2 linked regions of the Nitratifractor salsuginis DSM 16511 genome follow. The protein of the gene in region 2 interacts with the protein of the main gene of each other region in a pairwise test. Links are inferred from orthologs where the notes say so. Each region holds a gene or a part of one and is shown on either strand. Other genes may lie near its edges. The genes, in order: cysK and cysE.

What was found.
Region 1: the proteins of cysE (region 2) and cysK interact in binary tests that used the Escherichia coli proteins (3 or more experiments, as listed by UniProt). The link is inferred for Nitratifractor salsuginis DSM 16511 from one-to-one orthologs.

What each region holds. Positions count from the first base shown.
Region 1 is NC_014935.1:132,921-149,022, reverse strand. The notes cover bases 5,279-8,204. They hold cysK (cysteine synthase A), read left to right. Parts: upstream 5,279-6,248; coding sequence 6,249-7,160; downstream 7,161-8,204. Other genes in these bases: NITSA_RS00800 (phosphoribosylanthranilate isomerase), read right to left, coding at 7,988-8,204; NITSA_RS00805 (3'-5' exonuclease), read right to left, coding at 7,186-8,004; NITSA_RS00815 (carbonic anhydrase), read left to right, coding at 5,611-6,252; pyrC (dihydroorotase), read left to right, coding at 5,279-5,495. Outside these bases: NITSA_RS00855 (FAD-dependent oxidoreductase), read right to left, coding at 1-651; NITSA_RS00850 (NADH-ubiquinone oxidoreductase subunit E family protein), read right to left, coding at 651-884; nuoD (NADH dehydrogenase (quinone) subunit D), read right to left, coding at 922-2,151; NITSA_RS00840 (NADH-quinone oxidoreductase subunit C), read right to left, coding at 2,160-2,954; NITSA_RS00835 (NuoB/complex I 20 kDa subunit family protein), read right to left, coding at 2,954-3,466; NITSA_RS00830 (NAD(P)H-quinone oxidoreductase subunit 3), read right to left, coding at 3,448-3,837; membrane protein insertion efficiency factor YidD, read left to right, coding at 4,103-4,501; more of pyrC, read left to right, coding at 4,479-5,278; more of NITSA_RS00800, read right to left, coding at 8,205-8,578; rpe (ribulose-phosphate 3-epimerase), read right to left, coding at 8,714-9,355; amrA (AmmeMemoRadiSam system protein A), read left to right, coding at 9,521-10,093; amrS (AmmeMemoRadiSam system radical SAM enzyme), read left to right, coding at 10,095-11,129; amrB (AmmeMemoRadiSam system protein B), read left to right, coding at 11,284-12,084; rpmB (50S ribosomal protein L28), read left to right, coding at 12,357-12,569; bifunctional glutamate N-acetyltransferase/amino-acid acetyltransferase ArgJ, read left to right, coding at 12,705-13,898; topA (type I DNA topoisomerase), read left to right, coding at 14,126-16,102.
Region 2 is NC_014935.1:1,042,554-1,051,939, reverse strand. Bases 99-2,841 are described here. They hold cysE (serine O-acetyltransferase), read right to left. Parts: upstream 1,951-2,841; coding sequence 1,246-1,950; downstream 99-1,245. Other genes in these bases: speA (biosynthetic arginine decarboxylase), read right to left, coding at 1,953-2,841; sfsA (DNA/RNA nuclease SfsA), read right to left, coding at 528-1,235; NITSA_RS05315 (TraR/DksA family transcriptional regulator), read left to right, coding at 99-160. In the rest of the region: more of NITSA_RS05315, read left to right, coding at 1-98; more of speA, read right to left, coding at 2,842-3,821; NITSA_RS05285 (thioredoxin family protein), read right to left, coding at 3,866-4,186; NITSA_RS05280 (hypothetical protein), read right to left, coding at 4,200-4,529; NITSA_RS05275 (hypothetical protein), read left to right, coding at 4,749-5,174; NITSA_RS05270 (hypothetical protein), read right to left, coding at 5,178-5,363; NITSA_RS05265 (OmpA family protein), read right to left, coding at 5,332-6,804; NITSA_RS05260 (MotA/TolQ/ExbB proton channel family protein), read right to left, coding at 6,804-7,934; NITSA_RS05255 (DUF6524 family protein), read left to right, coding at 8,039-8,494; NITSA_RS05250 (hypothetical protein), read left to right, coding at 8,502-9,386.

The sequences.
Region 1 (16,102 bases), 910 kb from region 2 along the record:
ATGAGGACAGACCCGGCCGCAGGTATGGGCCAGAGGCATAGTTTGGCGGGTCGCCTCCAGAGATTCGGTGAAGACCATATCCCGCACCCCCTCGATGTAGGCGGGAATATCAACATGGGAGGGGCACATGTCCGTACAGGGGGCCGTCACTTTCGCAATGTAATTGAGGTCATCCAGATCGTAATGGGGTGATTTACGCTGTTCGGCGATGCAGGTATCGAACTGCTCTTTGTAGTGCTCCATCAAATCCAGGATCGGCTTGGGAACCGTGCGGCCGATTTCACACTTGGAGGTGAGCATCATGGTCTGGGAGACTTCACGGAGGTGTTCCACATCGGCGAAGGAGCCTTCCCCCCGAGCGATCTTATCCAGGAGATCATAGAGGATGCGCCCGCCCCAACGGCCCGGAGCACAGCGGCCACAGGCTTCCGAATACTTCTGATAGGTCGCGGCATACTCCGTCGCCAGACGGACGGCGTCGATCTCCTCATCGAAGATCGCCACGCCGTCCCAACCGATAAAGGCTTTGGAGGGTTTCCCCTCATCGTAGTTTTCCGGGAGCTTGAATGCCGACTCTTCCCACTCTTCCCGGGATTTCCCTCGATTGTCGATGGATTCACCCCGCCAGGTGGAGAAAACGACCTTCGCCATCAGTCGCCCTTTCGCTTGACCACGATGGTCCAATCCACTTCATTGAACTTCAGTGAGTTCATCAGTTCGTGGCCATGCTCTTTGACGAGATCCGCACTCTTTTGAATGGGAGAAAAGTCTCCGACCTCGAAAAGAAAGATCCCCACTTCTTTGGGCTTGAGGTCGGTCTCGATCAATTCGATCATCCGGTCGTAGAAGTTGTCGTGAAGGTGTCGCAGGTCGTATCGTTTCATACTCGTTCCTTTTTCTGTTCGCTTCGTACCGTCTGATCTATCGGTCTACTTCACCGAAAACGATGTTGGTGCTTCCGATGATGGTAACCACATCGGGAATATAGGTGCCAGGCAGGATGTCCTGCAGGATGCCGGTATGGAAGAAGCTGGGTGCCCGTGCTTTCAGGCGGTAGGCATAGGGTTCACCTTCGCTGCGGATCCAGAAGCCCAGCTCCCCTTTGGGGGATTCGGTGGGGGCATAGACCGTTCCCTTGGGAGGCCGCATCCCCTGAGTCACCAGAACGAAATGCTGCATCAGAGCGTAGTTCTGGGTCATGATCTCCTCTTTGGGCGCGGAGATGTACTGGGGCGCATGGGCCATGAGCTGAGACTCGGTACCGGCGTACATTCCGATGAGTTGACGCAGGATCCGTACCGACTGTTTCATCTCTTCCATATAGAGCCGGTAGCGGCCGTAACTGTCGCAACGGTCGCTCACGGGAATATCGAAGTCGAGTTCCCCGTAGAGTTCATAGGGCTCCTCTTTGCGCACGTCATACTTGATACCCGATCCCCGGAGCATAACTCCGGTGCATCCCCACTCCAGCGCCTGCTCAGGGGTGACGATCCCCACATCCTCCAGGCGCATTTTCCAAATCCGGTTCTCTGTCAGCAGGTCTTCGTAGAGTTTGATCTGCTCGGGCAGGCGATCGATAAAGTCGGTCAACTTGGTCAGCCACCCTTCGGGAAGATCCAGGGGCACACCGCCGATACGCACCGCCGAATGGGTCAGGCGGGCACCGCAGTAATCCTCCATCAGATCCATCGCGTACTCCCGCTCCCGGAAAGCATAGAGGAAGATCGACATCGCTCCTACGTCCAGAGCGTGGGTCGCCAGGAAGAAGAGGTGGGAGATGATCCGGTTGAGTTCCAGAAGCATCGTCCGGATCACCTGGGCCCGCCGGGGAACTTCCAGGCCGATCAGCCGCTCTACCGCCAGGGCAAAAGCATAGTTGTTGGAGGTCGAAGCGATGTAATCCATCCGGTCGGTGGTGGGGAGAAACTCGTTGTAGATCATATTCTCCGCCATCTTTTCGATCCCCCGGTGGAGATAGCCGATATCGGGATGGGCTTTGACCACCTGCTCTCCCTGGAGTTCCAGGATCAATCTAAGCTGACCGTGGGCGGAGGGGTGCTGAGGACCGAAGTTGATCACCATCGTATTGTCGTCACGCTCGAAATTGAGGTTTTCGAAGAAGGGTCTGAGTTTGTTGGGCTGCTGCTGCATGACGGCTCCTACTTTCTTTTATCCAGGACTTTGTGGGGACCTTTGTTGTAATCCACCAAAAAGTCGCTGCTGTACTCGACGGGGGTTTCGGTGCTTTCCACACTCTCGGGATCGGCACCGAAAGGCACTTCGTGACCGAGACGAGAGAAACGCTGGGTGTCGTAGCGGTCGATCCGCGCCGGATCGCGCAATTCGGGCCCGACGATCTCGCGGTACTCTTTGCCGAAGATCTTGTCCACTTCGTACCAGCTGGCAAATTCGTCTCCCTGCAGAGGGTAGGTTTTGCGCAGAGGATGACCCTCCCAGTCGTCGGGCATGATGATCCGCTTGAGGTAGGGGTGGTTGTTGACCACGATGCCGAACATATCGTACATTTCCCGCTCGGCGAATTTGGCCATAGCGTAGAGTGGCACGATGCTCTCGATCGCCTGATCCTCTTTGATCCAGGTCAGGACACAGATCCGCTTGGCTTCATCGAGGTTGAGGAGCTGATAGAAGATTTCAAACTCCCCGTCCTGGGCCAGATAATCCACGGCACTCAGTTCGGAGCACATTCCGTAACCGCACTCCTCTTTGAGCGTCTTGAGGGTGGCGACGTTCTCTTCCGGACGGATATGGACGATCAGTTGGCCGATCTCGATGTAGGCATCCAGAACCTCAACTGAGGACTTGAGTTTCTCAAGCACCGTTGCGTAATGGCTTCCCTCTTCTACCGCTTGGCGGGGAACCCGGGGAGCGACCCAGAAGCGGTCGGTGTATTTCGCCTTTTTCTGCACATTGTCTTTGGGGGTATATTTTCTCATCAGACAAACCTCTGCAATTTGCGTTTTTTCATATCGGCCGGTTCACGGCGGATCTTCTTCTGCAGCATCATCATCGCATACTGCAGCGTCTCGGGACGGGGAGCACAGCCGGGCAGGTAGATATCCACGGGAATGATCCGGTCGACCCCCTGGACGGTGGCGTAGGTGTTGAACATCCCGCCAGTGTTGGCGCAGGAGCCCATGGAGATGACCCACTTGGGCTCCGCCATCTGGTCATAGAGGCGCCGGGCGAACTCGGCATGCTTTTTCGAAAGCGTTCCGGCCAGGATCATCACATCCGCCTGGCGGGGAGAAGCGCGGAAGATCACCCCCATCCGGTCGAAGTCGAAACGGCTGGCTCCCGAAGCCATCATCTCGATGGCGCAACAGGCCAGTCCGTAAGTCAGGGGCCAGAGGGAGTTGGAGCGTCCCCAGTTGAGGAGTTTGTCCACAGTGGTCAGTGCGACGGGCAAGCCTCCGGAGGAGGCGTAGTTTACTTGATGCTGTGCCATTCAAGGGCTCCTTTCTTCCAAGCGTAGATAAATCCGATTGCAAGCAGAACGATAAAGAGGATCATTTCGGTAAAGCCGAACCATCCCAGCAGTTTGAAATCGATCGCCCAGGGAAACATAAAGATGATCTCCACATCGAAGAGGATGAAGAGCAGTGCGATCAGATAGAACTGCACCGAGATCCGGTTGGGCTGCTTATCCGGCTCCGGGCCGCACTCGTAGATGGCAAGCTTGAGTTTCTCCGTATCGAGCCGCGCCAGCTTCCGGCTGACGTAGCGCGCCAGAAAGAGCGTCAGCGGAAACGCCACCAAAGTGATGACGAAGAGAACGAAGACACCGAAATAGGGATGATCGGTCACCAAATGTGTCATGGTCTTACCCTTTATTTGAATATGCTGTGCACAAGGTGCCTCATCTTAACAGAAAGTTATTTAAAGGGCCTTCATAGGCTCCTCCTCCCCTTTCAAAAGGCATTCAGGGTGTAACGATGGGAAACAGGACAAATGAATAATGAGGAACCGAGTAACCGAGTAATGAGTAACCGAGTAACTGAGAAACTAGTAACTAGTAATTTTTCTCCGCTGTGCAATACACCAAATATAGAATGATTAAGGGAAACTGACTAGACTCTTTTTTATGGAAATCAAAAAATTCTTCCAGGCACCGATCCGGGGTTATCAATTCGTCTCGAGGATGCTGCCCGCTTCCTGCCGCTACTATCCGACCTGCAGCGAATATGCCCGGTGGCAGTTCGAGTTCAACCGCCCCGACCGGGCCTTGCTGGCAAGCACCCTTCGGATCATGCGATGCAACCAGCTCTTTCCCGGGGGGATCGACTACCCCAAAGTCCCCTGGGCGCCTCCCCCGGCGACACAGTTGGCCAACCCCCTCTTCCCTCCGGGCCGGCCGCTTGCCCCGCTTCCCCGCCCTAATCCGTCTGATAGGCAAATCTCCATACAATATTGGATCCTTCCCCTCCAGGGAAAAACCCACCTCATCCTAAAGGCTTTTCATGACCGAACTTCTGTTGCATGAACCGCTCGATATGCATCTCCACCTGCGCGACGGAGAGATGTTGCGTACCGTCGCTCCGCTGAGTGCGCACAGTTTCAGCGGCGCTTTGATCATGCCCAACCTCATCCCTCCCATCACCGACGCCGAAAGCCTGCGCGCCTACCGGCAGCGGATCCTCGAAGCGATCGGCGATGAGATCTTCGAACCCTATATGACCCTCTTTTTCAAAGCGGAGTATGATCTGGACTTTCTCGCTCCCCTGGCCGAAGAGGTCACGGCGATCAAACTCTACCCCGCCGGGATCACCACCAACAGCGAAGGGGGCGTCAGCGGCTTCGACCTCGAAACCCTCAGCCCGGCCCTGGAAGCGATGAGCAAACTGGGGATCCCCCTCTGCATTCATGGAGAGAGCAGTGGATTCGTCATGGACCGGGAGAAGGAGTTTGTCCCCGTTTATGAAGCGTTGGCCGATGCCTTTCCCGATCTTGCGATCGTGATGGAGCACATCACTACCGCCGAAAGCCTGGAGGCGCTGGAGCGGCATCCCAACCTCTTCGCCACCATCACCCTCCACCACCTGCTCATCACCCTCGACGATGTCGCCGGGGGGATGCTCCAACCCCACCTTTTCTGCAAACCCATCGCCAAGCGGCCCGAGGATCGCGAAGCCCTGCTCCGAGCCGCCCTCGAAGCCCATCCCAAGGTGATGTTCGGCTCCGACAGCGCCCCCCACCCGCGTCACACCAAAGAGGCTCCCGGCTGCGCCGCAGGGGTCTTCACCGCCCCGATCGCCCTGCCGGTCCTGGCGGAGCTCTTCGCCCAGCACGACAAACTGGAGAATCTCCAGCATTTCGTCAGTAACAATGCTCAAAGAATCTACGATATCACCCCCCCGAAGAAGAAGGTCCGCCTCACCGACACTCCGATGAAAGTCCCGGAAAGATACGGCGAAGTGGTTCCTATGTTCGCCGGCGAAGAGATCGGATGGAGCATCGCGGAGGTGAGTGAGGAATGAGGAATTAGAAATTTTAGAAATTAGAAATTAGAAATTTAGGTAAGCGTTGCAAGGCAACGCCATTTTTCAATCCTTAGCTCTCAACGCTCAACGCTAAGAAAAAGGAGCCTTGTCTATGGAAAAGATCAGCGAATTCGAAAAGGGGCATCAATACTTTCGCACAGTGAAGTTCAAAAAGAACGAAGAGCGCTTCAAGAAGCTGGTGGAGGAGGGGCAGAACCCCAAAGCCCTTTTTATCGGCTGCAGTGACAGCCGGGTGATGCCGGCCATGATCACCGGCAGCGGGCCGGGAGACCTCTTTATCGTCCGAAACGTCGGCAACTTCGTTCCTCCCTTCTCCCCCGACAACGACTACCACGCTACGGCTGCGGCCATCGAATATGCCGTCAGCCACCTGGAGGTCAGCGACATCATCGTCTGCGGCCACAGCGACTGCGGCGCCATCAAAGCCTGTTTCGAGTCTCACCACCCCACAAAAGAGAACATTCACACGATCAAATGGCTACAACTCGGAGAACCCGCACGCGATCTGGCCCTCAAGGCCCTCGGAGACGACACTCTGGAGGCCCAGAGGGATTTCGCCGAAAAGGCTTCGGTGGTCTTTCAGCTGGAAAATCTTCTCAGCTACCCCCTCGTCAAAAAGCGGGTGGACGAAGGAAAACTCTTCCTGCACGGTTGGCACTATGACCTCTCCACGGGAAAGATCCACTATTTCGACGAGACCGATCTCGAATTCAAACCTCTGGGGGACTCATGATTTTTGACGACATTCAACAGACGATCGGACAAACCCCGCTGATCCGGCTCGCCTATCTTTCCAATAACGCGACGATCCTCGCCAAAGCCGAGTATTTCAACCCGGGCTCCTCCATCAAGGACCGGGTCGCCAAAAGTATGATCGACGGCGCGATGGAACGGGGGGAGCTCGATGCGGAGACGGTGGTGATCGAACCGACCAGCGGCAACACCGGGATCGGACTGGCCCTGGTCTGCGCCGTGCGGGGATTGCGGCTGATTTTGACCATGCCCGAGTCGATGAGCCTCGAGCGCCGGAAACTGCTGCGGCACCTGGGCGCGGAACTGGTCCTCACCCCAGCCGCCGAGGGGATGCAGGGCGCCATCGAAGAGGCCAGGCGCCTGGCGGCGAGCTTCGAAAAGAGCTTCATTCCCGACCAGTTCGCCAACCCCGACAACCCGGCTGCCCACGAACGGGGCACGGCTCAGGAAATCCTGGAGGCGACCGGCGGGGCTGTCAATATATTTGTCGCCGCCGTCGGGACCGGAGGGACCCTAAGCGGCAACGGGCGGGCGCTCAAAGCAGCCAACCCGAAGCTCCGGCTCGTCGCTGTGGAGCCGGCGGCTTCCCCCGCCATCAGCCGGGGCGAAGCGGGGCCGCATAAGATCCAGGGAATCGGCGCGGGGTTCGTCCCCGACAACCTGGATCTTGACCTGGTCGATGAGGTGTTGACCGTCACGGACGAAGAGGCGATCGCCTTTGCCAGAGAGGCGGCACGCAAGGCGGGGTTGCTGGTCGGCATCTCCTCCGGCGCCAACCTCGCCGCCGCCTATCGCCTGGCCCAACGCGAAGAGAACCGGGGCAAAACCATCGTCACCGTCCTACCCGATACGGCGGAACGCTACCTCTCGACGGAACTCTTCGAGTAGGCCAGCGACCGGAGAGCCGAGAGAATTACGAATTCACCTTTTTCTCACGCCTCTTTTTCTTCCTTTTTTCCGTCTCGCTCCGCTCCTTTTTCGAGGACTTCGAAAAACGGATCAGCTCGTCGGTGGTCTTCACAGACTCGGGGATATTTTCAAAAGATTTCATCAACACTTTGGAAGCGGCCAGAGCGTCGTTGTAGGCGCGGTGATGGGCCTGCATTCCCAGATCGAGGGATTCGTTGAGATAGGCCAGGCCGTAACGCTCGCTCTCGAAGGTGCGGCGGGCCAGGTCGATGGTGCAGAGCACCGGATTACCGATGGGGCCCAGGCCGAAGCGCTGGAAAGAGGCGTTGAGAAAACCGTGATCGAATCCGGCGTTATGGGCGGTGAAGACGGCGTCCCCCATAAAGTTGCGCAGCTGAGTCAGCGCCTCTTTGCGACTGGGGGCTTCCGCCAGATCCGTCGGCTCGATCCCGGTGAGTTTGATGATATGCTCAGGCAGGTAGGCGCAGGCGACGAAAGTCTCCAGCCGATCGATGATCTTGCCCTCTTTGAGCATCACCGCCCCGATCTCGATCACCTGGCTCCGGCCCGGTTTGGAGCCGTTGGTCTCGATATCGATGATGCAGTACTCCTGCATCTGCCAGGGGGTGAACATCGTCTTCAGGCGAAAGCCCCGCAGAGACTCCTCGATGGGGTATCCCGAAGCCTGGAGCAGGTAGTAGATGGTTTCACTATCCTCAAAAAGGGTCGCGTGCTTGCGGACAATACGGTCGAAGGCTTCATAGGAGATCTCTCCCCCCGCACGTCGGAAAGCCTGGGTCAACTCTTCAAAGACTTTTTGCACGCTCGATGAACCTCATCACTTTTTCGGGGTCTTTGCGCCCTTTGGCGGCTTCGGTCCCGCTGCTGACGTCGCAGCCATAGAAGCCGTAGCCCCTCAGCTCTTCCACATTATCCGGCGTCAACCCTCCGGCGATGATGATGCGCGAATTGTCCCGCCCCTCGAACCACTCCAGATTGAGCCGCTTGCCGCTGCCGCCGTAGGCTTCACAGTAAGCATCCACCAGGCGGTAGCGATCGGCGAAGCACTCCAAATCCTCCAGTCTCCTTGCCCGGACCACCGGCAAAACGGGAAAATCGACGGCATCGAGGAAGGCTTCATCCACATCGAAATGGATCTGCGCCAGCGTAATCCCTCCCATTTTCGCCATCCGTTCAATCTCTTCAGGAGTGTTCTCCACAAAGAGCCCGACCTTTTCGACGAAAGGGGGCAGCCGGTCGATGATCTCCCTAGCCGCTTCGGGAGTGATGTAGCGGGGGGATTTGGGATAAAAGACAAAGCCGAGCGCGTCCGCCCCCGCTTCGATGGAGCGCATCGCGTCGTTGTAATTGGTGATGCCGCAGATCTTAACTTTCACGAAAAGCCTTTTCGTGAAAGAATTAGAAAATAGAAAATAGAAAATAGAAATTGATGTGGGCATTGCTTTGCAATGCTATTTTTTAATCGTCGCCAACGGCGACCCCATAATTTCTCATTTCTCATTTCTATCTTCTCATTTCAAAGAGGCAATCGCCTCTTTGTACCCCTTCGGGTTCTTGAAGACATAGCTTCCCGCCACCACCACATCGACCCCTGCTTCTTTGAGAGCTCCGATGTTCTGGTCGCTCACCCCGCCGTCGACTTCAATGAGGCAATCGGGGTTGCGCTTTTCGATCAAATCTTTGAGGCGTTTGGCCCGTTCGACGACGTCGGGGATGAATTTCTGACCGCCAAAGCCCGGGTTGACGCTCATCAGCAGCACCATATCCAGATAGGGGAGCAGATACTCGGTCACTTCGGGCAGAGTGTGGGGGTTGAGCACCAGAGAGGGGCGGATCCCCAGATCCCGGATCTTGGTCGCCAGGCGGTTAGGATGGCGCTCCGATTCGAAGTGAAAGGAGATGAACTCCGGCTTGAGCGGGGCGAAGAGATCGACGAAGAAGTTGTTGTCCTCCACCATCAGGTGCACATCCAGCGGCTTGGTGCTGCTGCGAGCCACCCCCTCGACCACTACGGGGCCGATGGTCATATTGGGGACGAAGTGGCCGTCCATCACATCGACGTGGATCAGGTCCGCTCCCGCATCACAGACGGAACGGACCTCTTCGCCCAGATAGGCGAAATCGGCGGAGAGAATACTGGGTGCGACAAGCATCGTGACCTTTCTATGGAAAATTGGGTCAATTATAGCGTGAAAAGGGTGAGTTTTCTCCTCCGCTTCCCTCCTGATCCCGACCTGGTTTTTATAATGCGACTCAGGTAGCAATAGATATTTACTATCTATGATATTTTAGTTTCAGTTAAGAAAAAGGAGGAATCAATGAACTATAAACTCTCAAAAGAAGACAAGAAACTATTGATCGACATCGCCCGCAAAGCGATCGCCGAGGAACTCACCGGTAAAAAGCTCCTGGACCGGGAAGCGCTGGTGCGGGAACACCCCTGGCTCCTGGAGCCGGGAGCCGCCTTTGTGACCCTCAATGAGAATCATCAGCTCAGAGGCTGCATCGGCTCCATCGTCGCCCATCAACCCCTGATCGACGACCTGATCCACAACGCCAAAGCAGCCGCCTTCAGCGATCCGCGCTTCAGCCCTGTGCGGCCCGAGGAGTTCGACAAGCTCGACATCGAGATCTCGCTCCTCAGCCCGCCCCGGGAGCTGAGCTATACCGACATCGCGGACCTCAAGCAAAAGATCCGCCCCGGCATCGACGGCGTGATCCTGCGCCTGGGCAACTATCAGGCGACCTATCTGCCCAGCGTCTGGGAGCAACTGCCCGATTTCGATATGTTTTTCGCCACCCTCTGCCAAAAGGCGGGGCTGGCCCCCAACTGCCTGGAAGCCCACCCGGTGATCTACACTTACCAGGCCGAAAAAATCAAGGAGGATTGAGATGTTACCGATGGAAAAGAAGGTTACGCCGCCTGAAGAGAGAGGTTATTCCGGGTTCTACCACAAAGAGGGGGACCGGATCGTCTGTGAACTCTGCCGCCACTACTGCAAACTCAAAGAGGGCCAGGTCGGCATCTGCGGCGTCAACAAAAACGAAGGAGGACGGCTCAAAACCCTGGTCTACGGCAAAGTCTCGGCACTCAATATCGATCCCATCGAGAAGAAGCCTCTCTACCATTTCCTGCCGGCGAGTTTCGCCCTCTCCCTGGGAACGGTAGGGTGCAACTTCCAGTGCCCCTTCTGCCAGAATTGGCAAATCTCCCAGACCAAAGACCTCAGCGGCAGCTACGACGTCACGCCGGAGCAGATCGTCGCCCTGGCCCTGGAGAAGGGGTGCAAGAGCATCGCCTACACTTACAACGAACCGACGATCTTCTACCCCTTCGCCCGGGACGTCGCCCTGCTGGCCAAAGAGCACGGCATTAAGAATGTCTTCGTCAGCAACGGACTGGAGACGCCAGAGGTGATCGAGGATATGAAGGGGATCATCGACGGCTTCAACATCGATATCAAAGGCTTCAACCCCGAGTATTATAAAAAGACCCTCAAGGGATCGCTCGAAGGGGTGCTCGATACCCTCAAGCGCCTCAAAGAGGGGGGATTCTGGGTCGAGTGCACCACCCTTATCGTCCCGGGGGACAACGACAGCGACGAAGAGCTGGGCAAGATCGCCAACTTCATCGCCAAGGAGCTCGACCCCTATACGCCGTGGCATATCAGCGCCTTTCACCCGGACTATAAGGTGAACGACAAGCTGCCGACCCCGCTGGAGACCCTCAAACGGGCCGAACGCATCGGCAAGGAGGCGGGGCTAGCCTATATCTATATGGGCAATGTCCCCGAAGACGGCATCACCTATTGCCCCGGCTGCGGCCTGGAGTTGATCGTCCGGCGGGGATACCACGTGACGAAAAACATCCTGGAGAACGGCCACTGCCCGGCATGCCATCGGGCGATCGAGGGGGTATGGGCCTGAGAACAAAGGTTCTCAGGAATTGAGAATTGAAAATGGAGAATGGAGAATGAGAAGAAGGACTTTTATAAAATCCCTATTGCTTTTATTCTCTTCTTTGTCTCTATTCGGAAAGGAAACGACTGAAAAAAAAACGACTGAAAAAAAGGAGAAAGAAATGATAAGACTTGCAGGAAATATGGGGGCTTTCTACCCCGCCAATTGCAGCGAGATCGAAAAGATGATCGAACACTGGAACGGGATCCTCGATGAGGCGTTGACTGATAAGAGCGTTTTGGACGAAAAGCCGCGGGCGATCATTGTCCCCCACGCGGGCTATATCTACAGCGGTTTCACCGCCAACATCGCCCACCGGATCCTGGCCAACAGCCGGCCAAAACGGGTCGTGGTGATCGGCCCCAGCCACCACGTCTATTTCGAAGGGGTGAGCGCGAGTATGCAGGAGAGTTACCAGACCCCCTGCGGCAACCTCCCAATCGACAAGGCTTACATCGAAGAGCTGACCAAGGAGTATCCCCTGGAGTTCGTGCCGGAGGCCCATCACAAGGAGCACAGCACCGAAACCCAGATGCCCTTTATCCAACACTATGAACCCCAGGCGAAGGTGGTGGAGCTGATCTACGGCAAGATCGACTACCGGCAGCTGGTCCCGCTGATCGATACGATCCTCAGCGATCCGGAGAACGTCGTAGTCATCAGCTCCGACCTCAGCCACTTCTACACCCTCGAAGAGGCTAAGCAGCTCGACAACATCTGCCTGGCGGGCGTGGCCGAAGAGAGTGTGGAGATCCTGGAGAAAGGGTGCGAAGCCTGCGGCATCATCGGCATCAAAGCGATCGTGGAGGTCGCCAAAAAGCACGGCTGGAAAACCCAGCTCCTCGACTACCGCACTAGCGCCGACGCCAGCGGGGACACCAGCCGCGTCGTAGGCTATATGAGTGCCCTAATCCTTCCTTAAGGGATTTGGCAACACGTAAGTGATGTTCCCACTCCGGAGCCAAAGCTGAGAGAAGGGGGCATCGATATTTTTGAACACTTTGCAGCAAAGCAAGCGAAGAATCCTCTCTCTTCAAAGGGCACTTTCAAAGTGAAACAGCTTTTTCTCTTCCGGTTGAAGCCTTTTTAGCTCCCCTTAAGTGTTGATTCTGTAGAATCGCAAGACTTTTTCTAGGGTGGGAGCACTGCCCCCTGCATTTCCCTGAAAACAAAATATCGAAAAAAGGCTCAACGATGGCAAGAAGATGTCAGATTACCGGTAAAGGCCCCCTGGTCGGATACAACGTATCCCACGCCCATAACAAAACCAAGAAGCGTCAGCTTCCCAACCTGCGCACCGTGCGCATCACTCTCGAAGACGGTACCCGCAAGAAGATCAAGGTCGCCGCTTCCACCCTGCGCACTATGCGCAAAAAAGCCGCTCAGGCTCAAGCGGACATCGCCTAAGCGATTCCACCCCGCTCTTCCGATCCGAAGAGCCTTTCTACACTCCCCTCTTTTTCCCTGTTATAATTCCTTATCATTCTTCGACAGAGATCTCCGAAGAACACATTTGATCAATCGATCCAGGAGACTAGACGTATGTTTACCCTCTACTCACTCAAAAACGGCCTCGCCAATGTCCAGGGATTCTACTGCGACGGGATCAACTGCGGCCTGCGGCCCGATCCCTCTCAGGGAGATTTGGCTTTTATCCGCAGCGACCGGCTCTGCGACATTGCCGCCACCTACACCACCAACCGCTTCCAGGCGGCCCCCATCCGCCACGCCCTGAGACACTACGGCAAGCGTTTCCAGGGCAATTTCATCCTCGCCAATGCCAAGAACGCCAACGCAATGACCGGCGAAGCGGGCATTGCCGACATCGAAACGATCCTCGCTGCCCTGCCGGCGGAGGCCGAAGCCCAAAACCCGGTGATGAGCTCCACGGGGGTCATCGGCTACCGCCTCCCGGTTGACAAAATTGTCAAGGGACTCGACAAGCTCGATTGGCACGCCAAAAACTCCGATGCCACGGCCCGGGCCATTATGACCACCGACAGTTTCAAAAAGGAGCTCTGCTTCGAAGTGGAACTGGAGAACGACCAGAGCTTTCGCATCGCCGCTATCGCCAAAGGCGCAGGGATGATCAACCCGGCGATGGCCACGATGCTCTGCTTCATCGCCACCGATGCCGCCGTGCCGGCCGATGAGATGGAGGAGCTCCTCGAAGAGGCGGTGAGCCTCTCGTTTAACCGGATCAGCGTCGACGGCGACACTTCCACCAACGACACTGTCTACTTGATGGCCAACGGAGCCAGCGGAGCCTACGACCGGGAAGCCTTCGCCGAAGCTCTGCGCAAGATCACCTTCGAACTGGCGATGCTGATCCTCAAAGACGGAGAAGGAGCCAACAAAGTAGTCGCTTTCGAAGTCACCGGGGCCGCCAACGACGAGGAAGCCGCCATCGCCGCCACCAATCTGAGCAACTCCCTGCTGGTCAAAACCGCCCTCTTCGGCGAAGACCCAAACTGGGGCCGCATCGCCTCCACCATCGGCGCCAGCGGCATCGCCTGTGACGAAGAGAAACTGAGCATTTACTATGACGACCTGCTCATCTACAACAAGGACAACAGAGAACTCGACCCCGAGCGGGAGGAGAAGGCTTACAAAATTATGAAAAAAGACTCCTTCCGCATCCGCTGCGATTTGGGAATGGGCACGGGCAGCTTCACCTCCTACGGCTGCGACCTGAGCTACGAGTATGTGAAGATCAATGCGGAGTATAGAACGTAAAAATAACCGAGCAACCGAGTAACGGAGTAATGAGTAACCGAATAATTGAGAATTGTAAGGAATGCTGAACGACTGAGCTTGAAATCCTCTCAACGCTCAACGCTCAGCTCTCAACGCTTAACACATAACACCATTCAATCTTGCGACTTGAGGGCCGAAGGCCCGTGCCTGCGACTTGCGACTATATGCTACAATGGCGGAAAAATTTCATCTAGGCTACCTTATATATGAAAAATCTCATTATCGTCGAATCACCGGCCAAGGCACGGACCATCAGCAACTTCCTGGGCAAGGATTACAAAGTCGTCGCCTCCAAAGGACACATCCGGGATCTGCCCAAAAGCAGCTTCGGCATTACCGTCGAGGAGGGGAAATTCATCCCCAAATACACCGTCCCCAGAGAGGCTTCCCCCACGGTCAAAGAGCTCAAAAAGCTGGCCAAAGAGGCAGAGACCGTCTACATCGCGACCGATGAGGACCGCGAGGGAGAAGCGATCGGCTACCACATCGCCAAGGCCATCGGCAAGGACCCCGAAGAGCTGCCGAGGATTGTCTTCCACGAGATCACCAAGAGCGCCATCCAACACGCCCTGGAGAATCCCAGACGGATCGATATGCAGAGCGTCGATGCCCAGCAGACCCGGCGCCTGCTCGACCGGATCGTAGGCTACAAGCTCTCCCCCCTGCTGGCGAACAAGATCCAAAAGGGCCTCTCCGCCGGCCGGGTCCAGAGCGCGGCGCTCAAGATCGTCGTCGACCGGGAGCGGGAGATCAAAGCCTTCAAACCCGAAGAGTATTGGAGTATCAAGGGAATCTTCGACAAGACGGTCGATGCCGATATCTACAGCTTCGAGGGCAAAAAGATCGAGAAAATGACCCTCAAAAACGGCGAAGAGGCGAACAAGATCGTCGAATCGGCCAAGGAAGAATCCTTCAAGGTCGCCTCCATCGAAACCGCCCGGCGCAAGAGCAAAACCCCGCCCCCCTTTATGACTTCGACCCTCCAGCAGGCCGCTTCGACCCAGCTGGGTTTCTCCCCCAAAAAGACGATGATGGTCGCCCAGAAACTCTACGAAGGGGTCAAGACCCACAAAGGGACGATGGGGGTCATCACCTATATGCGGACCGACAGCCTCAACCTTGCCAAAGAGGCAGTGGCTGAAGCACGGGAATTCATCGAGAAGAACTTCGGAGAGAAGTATCTCCCCGCCAAACCCAAATTCTACGCCTCCAAAGCCAAGGGAGCCCAGGAAGCCCACGAGGCGATCCGCCCCACGATGACCGAATTCACCCCCAAGCTGGCCGCCAAGTACCTGGCTCCCGACGAGCTCAAACTCTACCGCCTCATCTACAACCGCTTCCTGGCGTGCCAAATGACCGAAGCGGAGTTTGAAACCCAGACCATCCTCTTTGCCGGAGAGAAATCGGTCTTCAAAGCCACCGGCCGCAAACTGATCTTCGACGGCTTTTACCGCATCACCGGCTACAATGAAAAAGATCGGCTCCTGCCTGAGCTCAAAGAGGAGCAGCCGGTCGAACTCACCGAGATCAAAGCCGAACAACACTTCACCGAGCCCCCCGCCCGCTACAACGAAGCGAGCCTCATCAAAAAGCTCGAATCTCTGGGTATCGGGCGCCCCAGCACCTATGCCCCCACCATCACGATCCTGCAGAACCGCAAATACATCGAGATCGAAAAGAAGCGGATCCACCCCACCGAGATCGCCTTCACCGTCATCGAAATGCTAGAAAAGCACTTCCCCGAGATCGTCGACAGCAACTTCACCGCCCGGATGGAAGAGACCCTCGACAAGATCGCCGAAGGCAAAGAGGATTGGCAAAAGGTACTCTGGGAATTTTATCAACCCTTCATCGAGAAGATTGCCGAAGGCAAAAAGAACATCCCCTCCCAAAAAATGGCCGAACCCATCGGCGAAAAATGCCCCGAGTGCGGTGCAGAACTGCTCAAACGCAAGGGGCGCTACGGGGAGTTCATCGCCTGCTCCAACTTCCCCAAATGCCGCTACAGCCGCAACATCGACGGCACCGAACCCGAAAAGCCGGAGGAGACCGACGAGATCTGCGACAAATGCGGCGCACCGATGGTGATCAAAAACTCCCGCCGGGGCAAATTCCTCGCCTGCAGCGCCTACCCCAAGTGCAAAAACGCCAAACCCCTCACCCCGCCCAAAGAGCTCGCCGTC
Region 2 (9,386 bases):
GGTCAAGCGCCTCAACCGCCTCAAACAGGCTTATGCCCGGATCGATACACCCGAATACGGCATCTGCCGCGAATGCGAAGAGCCCATCCCCCTCGAGCGTTTGCGCCTCGCTCCCGAATCGCTCTACTGCGTCGCCTGTATGGAGGAGCTGGGGCTCTGAGGAGCTCCGGTATGAAATTTTGAAAAAAATTGATGAAATTATCCCGATACCCCTTGACAAATGGAGCACTTTGCCTTATAATGCCGTCCACATAAACAAATGTGTTTATGTTCCAAACTTTCAAACGTTTGGGGTATAGCCAAGTGGTAAGGCAACTGGTTTTGGTCCAGTCATTCGGGGGTTCGAGTCCCTCTACCCCATCCATTTGAATCTTCGGATTCAAACTTCTTTTCTCAACGGACGCGGGATAGAGCAGTCCGGTAGCTCGTCGGGCTCATAACCCGAAGGTCGGAGGTTCAAATCCTCCTCCCGCAACCAAATTCACCATTTTTTATTTTTCATTCATATTATTCTCCAAGTCTATTTACTATTTACACAATTTCAAGTCCCCATCATAGATTACTCTCAACTCTTCATTGATCCCCACGTGAAAACCGCGAAAGCCCACTCCCGCATCCAATGCCTCGTAAAAAGCCTTGCGAAACTCAGGATCCCTTTCGGGATGGGGGGCGAAGCAGCGGCAGGGGCGCAGACCCATAATCAGAAGGCTGGCTTTATATCCCCGCCCTACGGCGGCGATTAGCTCTCGGATGTGCCGGGTACCGCGGGTGGTGGGAGTGTTGGGGAAGAGGCAGAGACCCTCTTGGACCAGGGAACAGCCTTTGAGCTCGACAAAGGTATCGTCGGCCCGGTAATCAAGACGGCTCTCTCCGAAGGAGACCTCCTCCCTGATCGTGGATGGCAGAAAGCCCAGCACTCCCAGTTCGATGGCCCGACGGGCAATGGGACGGTGGAGGCGGGTATTGATGAGCACCCATCCCTCTTGCATCTTTGCGGCGATGAGGGTGTAGGAGGTGCGCATCCCGGGAGGGTTCCTGCGTAGCAGCAGCGGACGGCCGGGAGTGAGGATCTCTTCGAGGCGGCCGGTGTCGGCCACGTGGACCCGACGGACCCCCTCCTCCGTTTCGGCTTCGGCGACGAAGCGGTTGGGACGGTCCAGGAAGATTCCGGTCGTGAGGGGGCCAAGTGTCGAGAGATCGTAGAGGGGAGTTCCGAGACTCAGAGGGCTTGGCATTTCGCGGAGCTTAGCGCTTCATCGCTTCGATGAAGTTTTTGTAGACTTCGTCCAGCTCGTGGTCCTGCTTCTCCATCGTCTCCAGATCCCCGCTTTTGATGGTGTGTTCCAGGACGGCGATGCGTTTGAGGAGATACTCGAAAACTTCCCGGTTGACGTCGGGCATAACGTTGTGGCTGAGGGGGGCCTTGTTGTCGACGCGCTGGGCGATGCGGGCCGGGACACCTACGGCGGTGCAGCCAGGCGGCACGTCACGGATCACCACGGAGTTGGCTCCGACCTTGCTCTCCCGCCCAATGGTGATATTGCCCAGGACCTTGGCCCCGGCGCCGATGATGACACCGTCTTCGACGGTGGGGTGGCGTTTGCCCCTGGAGAGGCTGACCCCGCCCAGGGTCACCTGCTGGTAGATCAGCACATCGTTACCGACGATCGCCGTTTCTCCGATCACCACGCCGGTGGCATGGTCGATGAAGACACGCCGGCCGATCCGGGCACCGGGGTGGATGTCGACGGCGGTCAGGAACTGCCCCATCGCTGAAATGAAACGGGCCAGACGTTTGAACTCTTTGCTGTAGAGGCTGTGGGCGATTCGATAGAAAAAGAGGGCCCAGACCCCGGGATAGTTGAAGAAAAGTTCAAATTTGCTCTTAAGGGCCGGGTCGTTTCTCTTGACGGTGGCGAAATCCTCCCGGATCAGTTGCCATAGGCTCATATCTACTCTCCTCCCAGTCGGGATTGGATGGTCTTGAGATAACTGTTCTCGCTCAGGTAGAGATAGAGTTTGCCCAGCACTGCCTGCTTCTCCGTCTCGTTGAGATGTTCGGAGTCTTCGATCTGTGTTTTGAGGCTCTTGTCGATCTGGCCGAGGTCGTAGTCCAGGTCTTCGAGGATGTCCATCAGGTTCTGTGCCTCGATGATGCCCGTGACACTCCACTCCCCCTCCTCGTCGAACTCGATCACCGCTTCGGTGGGATGGGTGAAGAGGTTGTGCCGCATCCCCAGGACCTCCTGATAGGCTCCCGTGAGGAAGATCCCCAGGAAATACTCCTCCTCTTCGACGTCGATATCGTGAAGCAGCAGCGGCGCGTCGGGGTCGAAGGGGATCTCACCGTCGCTGTCGCAGGTGATGTCCCAGATGCTGGCGGGGCGGCTGGGACGCTGGTCGAGGCGATGGAGGGGCATAATGGGGAAATGCTGGCCAAGCCCCCAGAAATCGGGAAGGGATTGGAAGATCGAAAAGTTGACCAGATACTTCTCCTGAATACGGTTCTGGAGGCGCTTGAGCTCGTCGGAGTTTTCCCGCTCCAGGAGGGTCACGGTCTTTTTGACGATGAGATTGACCAGGATCTCGGTGTTGGAACGGTCCTCCAGGTCGATATAGCCCAGGTCGAAAAGGGTCAGGAGGCTCTCCATATGGTCCAGGGCGTCGTGAAGATACTCCCGGGCGTTGGTGCGCTTGAGGGAGCGGTAGAGGTCGTAGAGCTCCTGGACCAGGGGCGGGTTCTGCCCCTCGGGTTTGAGACGGAGGCTCCGCTCGTGGTACTCCTGGCTGAAAAGCTCCAGCACCGGCGCCACCAGCACGGCGTGGGGCGCGGCGATGAAACGCCCCGATTCGGTGAAGATATCCGGCTCTTCGACCCCTTTTTGCCGGGCGATCTCCTGCATGGCGAAGACCACGTCGTTGGCGAACTCTTTGATGGAGTAGTTGCGGCTGGGCTGGTGCTGGCTGTACTCCACGGCGAGGCCCCCGCCGATATTGATGGCGTGAAGGTTCTCCGCTCCCCGGCGTTTGAGTTCGGCGTAGATATTCCCCGCTTCCCGCAGCGCCTTTTTCAGCGGCCCGATCTCACTCATCTGGGAACCGATATGGAAGTGGATCATCGCCAGACTGCCGATGAGATCCTCCTGACGGAGCATTTCGTAAGCCTCCAGCAGTTCGGTGGAGGTAAGGCCGAATTTGGAGCTGTAGCCCCCGCTCTTGGCCCAGATGCCCACGCCGGTGCTATGCAGGCGGATCCGCATACCGATCTTGGGAGTGATGGGGGCGGAGGCATCGCGGTTGCACTCCCGGTGGACTTCGATGATCGTCTCCAGCTCGTTGATCCCCTCGATGGTGAGGGTAATGTTGTGCCCGCTCTTGGCGGCGATGAATGCCAAGGCGATCATCTCTTTGTCTTTGAAGCCGTTGACGGTGATGGGCGCACCCAGCGGGGTCTTGGCCATCGCGATGATGAGCTCGGCTTTGCTGCCGGCCTCGAGCCCGTAGCGCCGTCGGCCCGAAACTTCGATGAGGGATTCGACGAAGTTGGGGTATTGATTGACCTTGAGGGGGAAGACGGCGTGGAACTTTCCGCTGTATTTGAACTCCCGGCGCGCCCGTTCGAAGGCGCCGAAGAGGGTATCGATCTGCTTGCGGATCAGGTGGGGGAATCGAAGCAGCAGCGGCCCCTTGTAGCCCTGCTCGCGGATGTGGCGGGTGATCTCCAGCAACGAAGGGCTCAGGCCGTGGTTGACATTGACCGTTTCGCCGTCGATGAGGAAATTGCCGTCCCCCCAGATGGAGAGGCCGTAATCGTTTTTCATAGCTCTTTTGTCCTTATATTAAAAAATATCTATGCAGGGGTTTTTCACGCTTCCGTCATCAAGGTATAGGGGCGCCGGAGCTTCTGAGCCAGGGCATGCAGGCTGACCGCCCTCCCCTCGCGGGCGAATTCTCTGCCGCCGAGATAGACGATCAGGGTCGGTACGGAGAAGACCTGGAAATGGGCGGAGATCTCCGGATGCTCGTGGGCATTGAGGAAGACCTGCTCAACCAGGGGGAATTCCTGTTCGAAGAGTTCTTTGACCTTGGGGCGCAGGGCGTGGCAGACATTGCACGATTCGCCGGAGAAGTAGAGGAGAACGCCGGGTTTCTCCTCGATGAGCTGCTGGAGGGATTCGAGGGTCATATTGATGCTGCCTTTATGCGGGGATGAAGAGATCGACGCGCTGCATCTCTTCCGTGCCGAGGGTCAGGAGAAGCCCCCGACCGTCGAGGTAGAGATAGCGGCGGAGCCGGCGGTGGAGATGGCGGTAATCCTCCCGATGGTCGATGGCGTGGAACTGCCGCTCCAGCATCTCCAGCGTTTGGAGGTTCTGCCGGCAGCGCTGGCGCTGGAGGCGGTTGAGTGCTGAGCCCGGCTGTAGGGCGTTGCGCAGGGCACGGCTGCGGGCGAAGAAGCTTCGCAGTTGATGGATGATCTCTTCATCACTGGGGAGGCTGTCCCGGCAATAGACAATTCGTCGCAACATGACATCTCCTTTCGGGATTTATTCGCTCTATTCTACTATAGGGGGACTGAATAATAAAGCAACCGAGTAAGCAATGAAAGCGTGGCTTTCAAATGAGGAGTGAGGAACCGAATTGAAAGTTGAGAAATGGAGAATTACGAAGAATCTATCAACCCTCAACTCTCAGCACTCAATATGAGAGTACAATAACGCCACTTTTTATCAAGGAGTCCTTGCCTTATGCATAGAATCTCTTTTGCCGGAGCCCTCACTGCCGCTTTGGTCTTTCTGAGTGCCTGCAGTGATCGACACCCCTATGTGAAACTCTACGACAAAAATCTCAGCAAGAATCCGCCCTCCTGCCTGGCACTACAGGTCTTTCCCCCCGATCCCGATGCCAAGAAAACCCTACGAAAGCTCTACCGCTTCCGTTCGGAATGCCCTTACCTGCTAAAAGTGACCACCAAAGAGGGGATCGTCTGCCGTTCCAACGGCAACGCCCCCATCAAAGCCACCAGCAATTTCCCCAGCGCCTATCTGCGTATGGAGCTTCGCCGCGGGATGAAGCTCCTCTATACCTACTACATCGACCTGACCGATGAACCGGATGCATCGGATATCGAAGCGGCTTTCGACCGGTTCAAGAAAGACATTCCCGTTCATTGATCTTCACGCTCCGCCGAAAAGCATCCGCCACCATCGACGCAAAAAGCCCGGCGCCTTCGCCTCGATCTTTGGAGAGGATTCGCGACTCTCTGTCGGTGCGAAAATTTCATGTTCTAACTGACGAAGCTCTTGATTCGCCTGGCGCAGATGGCGGGGTTCAAAAGAGTTGACGCTTTCCTTTTCCCTCATCGAGGATCCTTTCGATTTCATACATCTGCTCCCGGTTACGGAGGGTGAATTTGATCTCGATCCGCCGGGAAGCCTCCTTGTCCTCTACACCGTTTTTGATGATCGGGTCCATATAGGCACGGCCGCTGGCTACCAAATATTTCTTGAGATGATATTTTTGGGCGATGGGAAGGCTCAGGAGGTAGTTCATCACCGCCAGGGCCCGTTTCTGGGAGAGCTCCAGGTTGTAGAGATAGCCGCCGTCGCTGTCGGTATGCCCCTCGATGATGATCCGGTCGAGATAGGGGCGGATCGCCCGGTTGCTCATCAGCGCGGCGATGTATTTCTCAAACGTGTCCTTGAGCTCCGCTTTGGCCTCTTCTTTGAGCTCGGCGCTCCCTTTGTCGAAGAGGATCTTGGACGAAAGGCGCAGCGCCCCGCTCTTTTTGTCGATGGCGATCCGCTTGCCCAGGGTCTCTTTGAGGGCGTCGATGACCTTCAGCCGGATCCCGGTGAGGGATTTGATCCGGGCCCGCTGTTTGCGCAGGCGGGCGATGAGATCCTCGTAACGGCTCTTTTGCTTATCGAGCGCCTCCAGGAGACGTGTGAGGTTCTCGTCTTTGAGTCTGAGCTCGTTTTCGGTGCGGGTAAGTTTATTGGAGAGGACGATGACCTTGTTGGCATACTCCTGGAGCTTTTTTTGCTTCTGCTGGAGGGTGACGTTGCTCTCCTGGCCCAGATTTTGGAGGATGATGACCTTTTTGTTGAGCTCGTCGATCTTGGCGTTTCGCGCCAGCAGGAGCTGATTGAGCTTTTCGAGCTCTTTTTGTTTGAGTTTCAGATCCTTTTTGCTCAGGGTGATGAGATCCTCTTGCTCCGCCATGTTCTTCTTGAGATTCTCGTTGAGCCGGTGGGCGGCATCGAGGGAGGCATTGAGCTCCCGGACCGTGGAAGCCAGGCGCGCTCCGGCAGCCTTTTGGCGCTTGAGTTGCATTTTCAGGTCCTCGAGGAGGAGATGGAGTTTGCGCACCTCCTCTTCCTGGAGGCGGATTTTTTCCTCAGCGGCGGCGATGTGCTCTTTTTGATGCTGTATAGTGCTTTGCTGGTTGGAGATCATCTCCCAACCGGAGACGATCTTCTTTTCCCTCTCTTCGAGATCCCGTTGCATTTGGGCCAGGCGTTTCCGGCTTTGGCGAAGTGCCCTTTCTTTCTCCTGAAGCGCCTTTTGGAGCTTTTGCAGGTGTAGACGGGTCTTTTGTAGCTGATCTTCCCGTGCCTTGAGGTCGCTTTGGGCCTGCTCGAGTCGCTGCTCCTTCTCGTGAAGGTTGGCCCGCATCAGGACCGATTTGGAGACGATGGCGCCGATGAGCAGAATGAAGACAAAGAGCAATCCCGCCATCAGATCGGCGTAGGAGATCCAGAAGTTGTTGCTCTCTTCGGGGCGGCGGTCACGCTGGAACATCACGCATCCTCAAACAGATCCGGCGCCCGGTGCTCCCGGGAGGCACGCTTGCCGAGGCGGCTGAGCTTCTCCTGTTCTCTGGCGATCAGCTCGGTCATACGCCCCAGACGCTCCACAGCCGAAGCGAGCTCGTAATCGATCTTCTCCAGGCTCCGCTCCACACTGTTGTCGAAGTGCTCCAGGCCCTCTTCGAGGCGCTGGGCGGTCCGGACGAACTGCTGGAGGTTCTTCTCCATCAGCTCCTCGGCCTGGACGCTTTCACGGCGGGACTCCAGACGCTCAAGGGTTTGGCGGAGCTCCCGGGAACTCTCCTGCATCTTCTCCGCCAGGAGGGAAAAGCTCCGGGTCGTCTCCTCGACGATGCTCTGATAGCTGCGCAGGTACTGGCTGCTCATCTCTTTGATGAAGTCGAGGTTGAAGGTCTCCTGGAGGGTTTGGATGATCTTCTGGTCTTTGAGCTCGCTCTGCATATGCTCGTGTTTGACCAGCTCGCTCTTTTTCCAGATCTTGTCGTTGTAGAGCTCTTCAAGCGCCTGGATCTGCCGTTCAATCTTCGCTAATCCCCTCCGCTCGAAAAAGATCCACCAGAGGGAGAGAAAAATCCCGTAGATCGAAGCGTAGAAGGCCGTCCCGACTCCTGCCAGCAGGATCGAGATCTGCTGATCGAGCTTTTCGCTGCTGTTGACGGTGAAATCGGGCATCGAGATCGCGATGGCCAGGAAGGTTCCCAAAATACCCAGCATAGGAAAGATCGTCGCGGCGACCCGGGCATAATTGTCGTCGCGAACCGCCTTGAAGTACTCATCGAGAAAATCCCGGACCGTCAGGGTCGATTTGGTCTTCCCCATAATGGTCAGGGCGTTGCGCCGGAGCCCCTCCTGCAGGTCCTGCTCCATCAGGGCGAAATTTTTGGAGATCCGGCAGGCGGCGTAGCTGGCGTTGTGCGGGATAAAAAAGAGGAAGATGAGAAAGATGAAGGCGACGGTGATCAGGGTATGCAACCCGATATCGAAAGGGATGTATCGGGCATACCCCGCCGCCAGTACCGCCACGAAGAGAAAAGGGACCGACATAAGCGTCAGGTAGACTCCGGGGCAGCTCCCTCCGCGGTGCTGGATCGATTCAGCCATGACCAACCTCCTGATTTGATGCTGCAAACATTATAACAGAGGAGTATGCCCCATAGCCAAAACAGGGACATTTTCTATATAATTGTCTCAAAAAAGGCTCAAAAATGCTTCCTGACATTTTGATCAAAAAATCAAAGACCAAAGACGGGCGTACCGTCCGGCATCTGCGCTGGTGGGTATCGCTGATCCTCTCTATGGCCCTGGCGATCGGCACCTGGAACCCGACGGGGCACGATTTTGTTCATTATATCCTGCGCGGGAATCCTATGGAGGGGTTCCACCCCTTCTATATCCTGGTGATGTTCGCCTTTTGGCTAATGGCTTTCAAAGCGATCTATCAGAGTCTCAAATGGTATGGCGCCTTGATTGCTGCCGCGGTGATCGGCGCTTTCGTCTACGGTCTCTCCTCGAAAGGGTGGCTCGATACTTCCAATTGGACGGTCCTGGGGTGGATCGCTACCATCGGTATGGGATTGATCATTTGGCTGGGGCTCAACGCCTCCATCATCTGGAAGACAGCCACCGGGGTCTATACCACCGATTCCACCGACGAGGATTGAGTCTGTCGTGCGCCGCCGGAATCTGATCGCCCTGCTGATCCTCATCCCCTTCCTGGCGGCACTTCTGCTCTACGATATCTTCCCCGGGAGCCTCGATTGGATCCTGGGATATATGCTGGCGGCCGCTCTGGCTTTCAAAGGGGCCATCCTCGCTTTTTACAGCGCTTCCAAACTCAAACTCTTTGCCTATTTCAAAGGATTGACTCTTTTTCAGGGAGGTCTACTCCTCCTCAAGCGCTGGTTCCTGGACAATGTCTTCTCCCGCTGGCTGCGCCGCAATATCTTTCGTCCCGCCTCCACTGCTCTTCGGGAGGCGAAAGAGTATTACCTCGGCCTCGATTTCCGGGCCAAGCTGCGCAATATCCTTCTGGCCACCCTCGCCTCTGCTTTTGGCTTCTGGCTGCTTTACAGCAGCGGCTACCTGACCCACCTCTTCCTCTTTACGGAGCTCAAGGTGGTGATCATCAGCCTTTCGAAGACCCTGCTGCTGGTCCTGGGCAAATTCACTTCCCTGCTCTTCAACTCCTGGCTGACACCAATCCTGGAAGTTTTCGCTTTCAGCTGGTTTTTTACCTGGCTGGAGCGGACGCTCGGGCCTGATCATCCCATCAACCGATTTCTCGATCGTCTCGGCTACTTTTTCGGCCGGATCTTCGCCTGGGCCATCCTCCTGGTGCGCCAGTACATCGATCCGCTGCTCAACCGGCGCGTCAGAGAAAAGAGCCGGCAACTCGCCCGACGGGCCCGCGCCTATATCGAAGACAAAAAGATCGCCTACGAGATGGAGCAATTCGACCGTCTCGACCGGCTGCTCTCAGAGGGGCATATCGATACCTACCACTCCTTTAAAGGGATGGACTCCATCCGCGACAAGCGGGAACTCTACCGCACC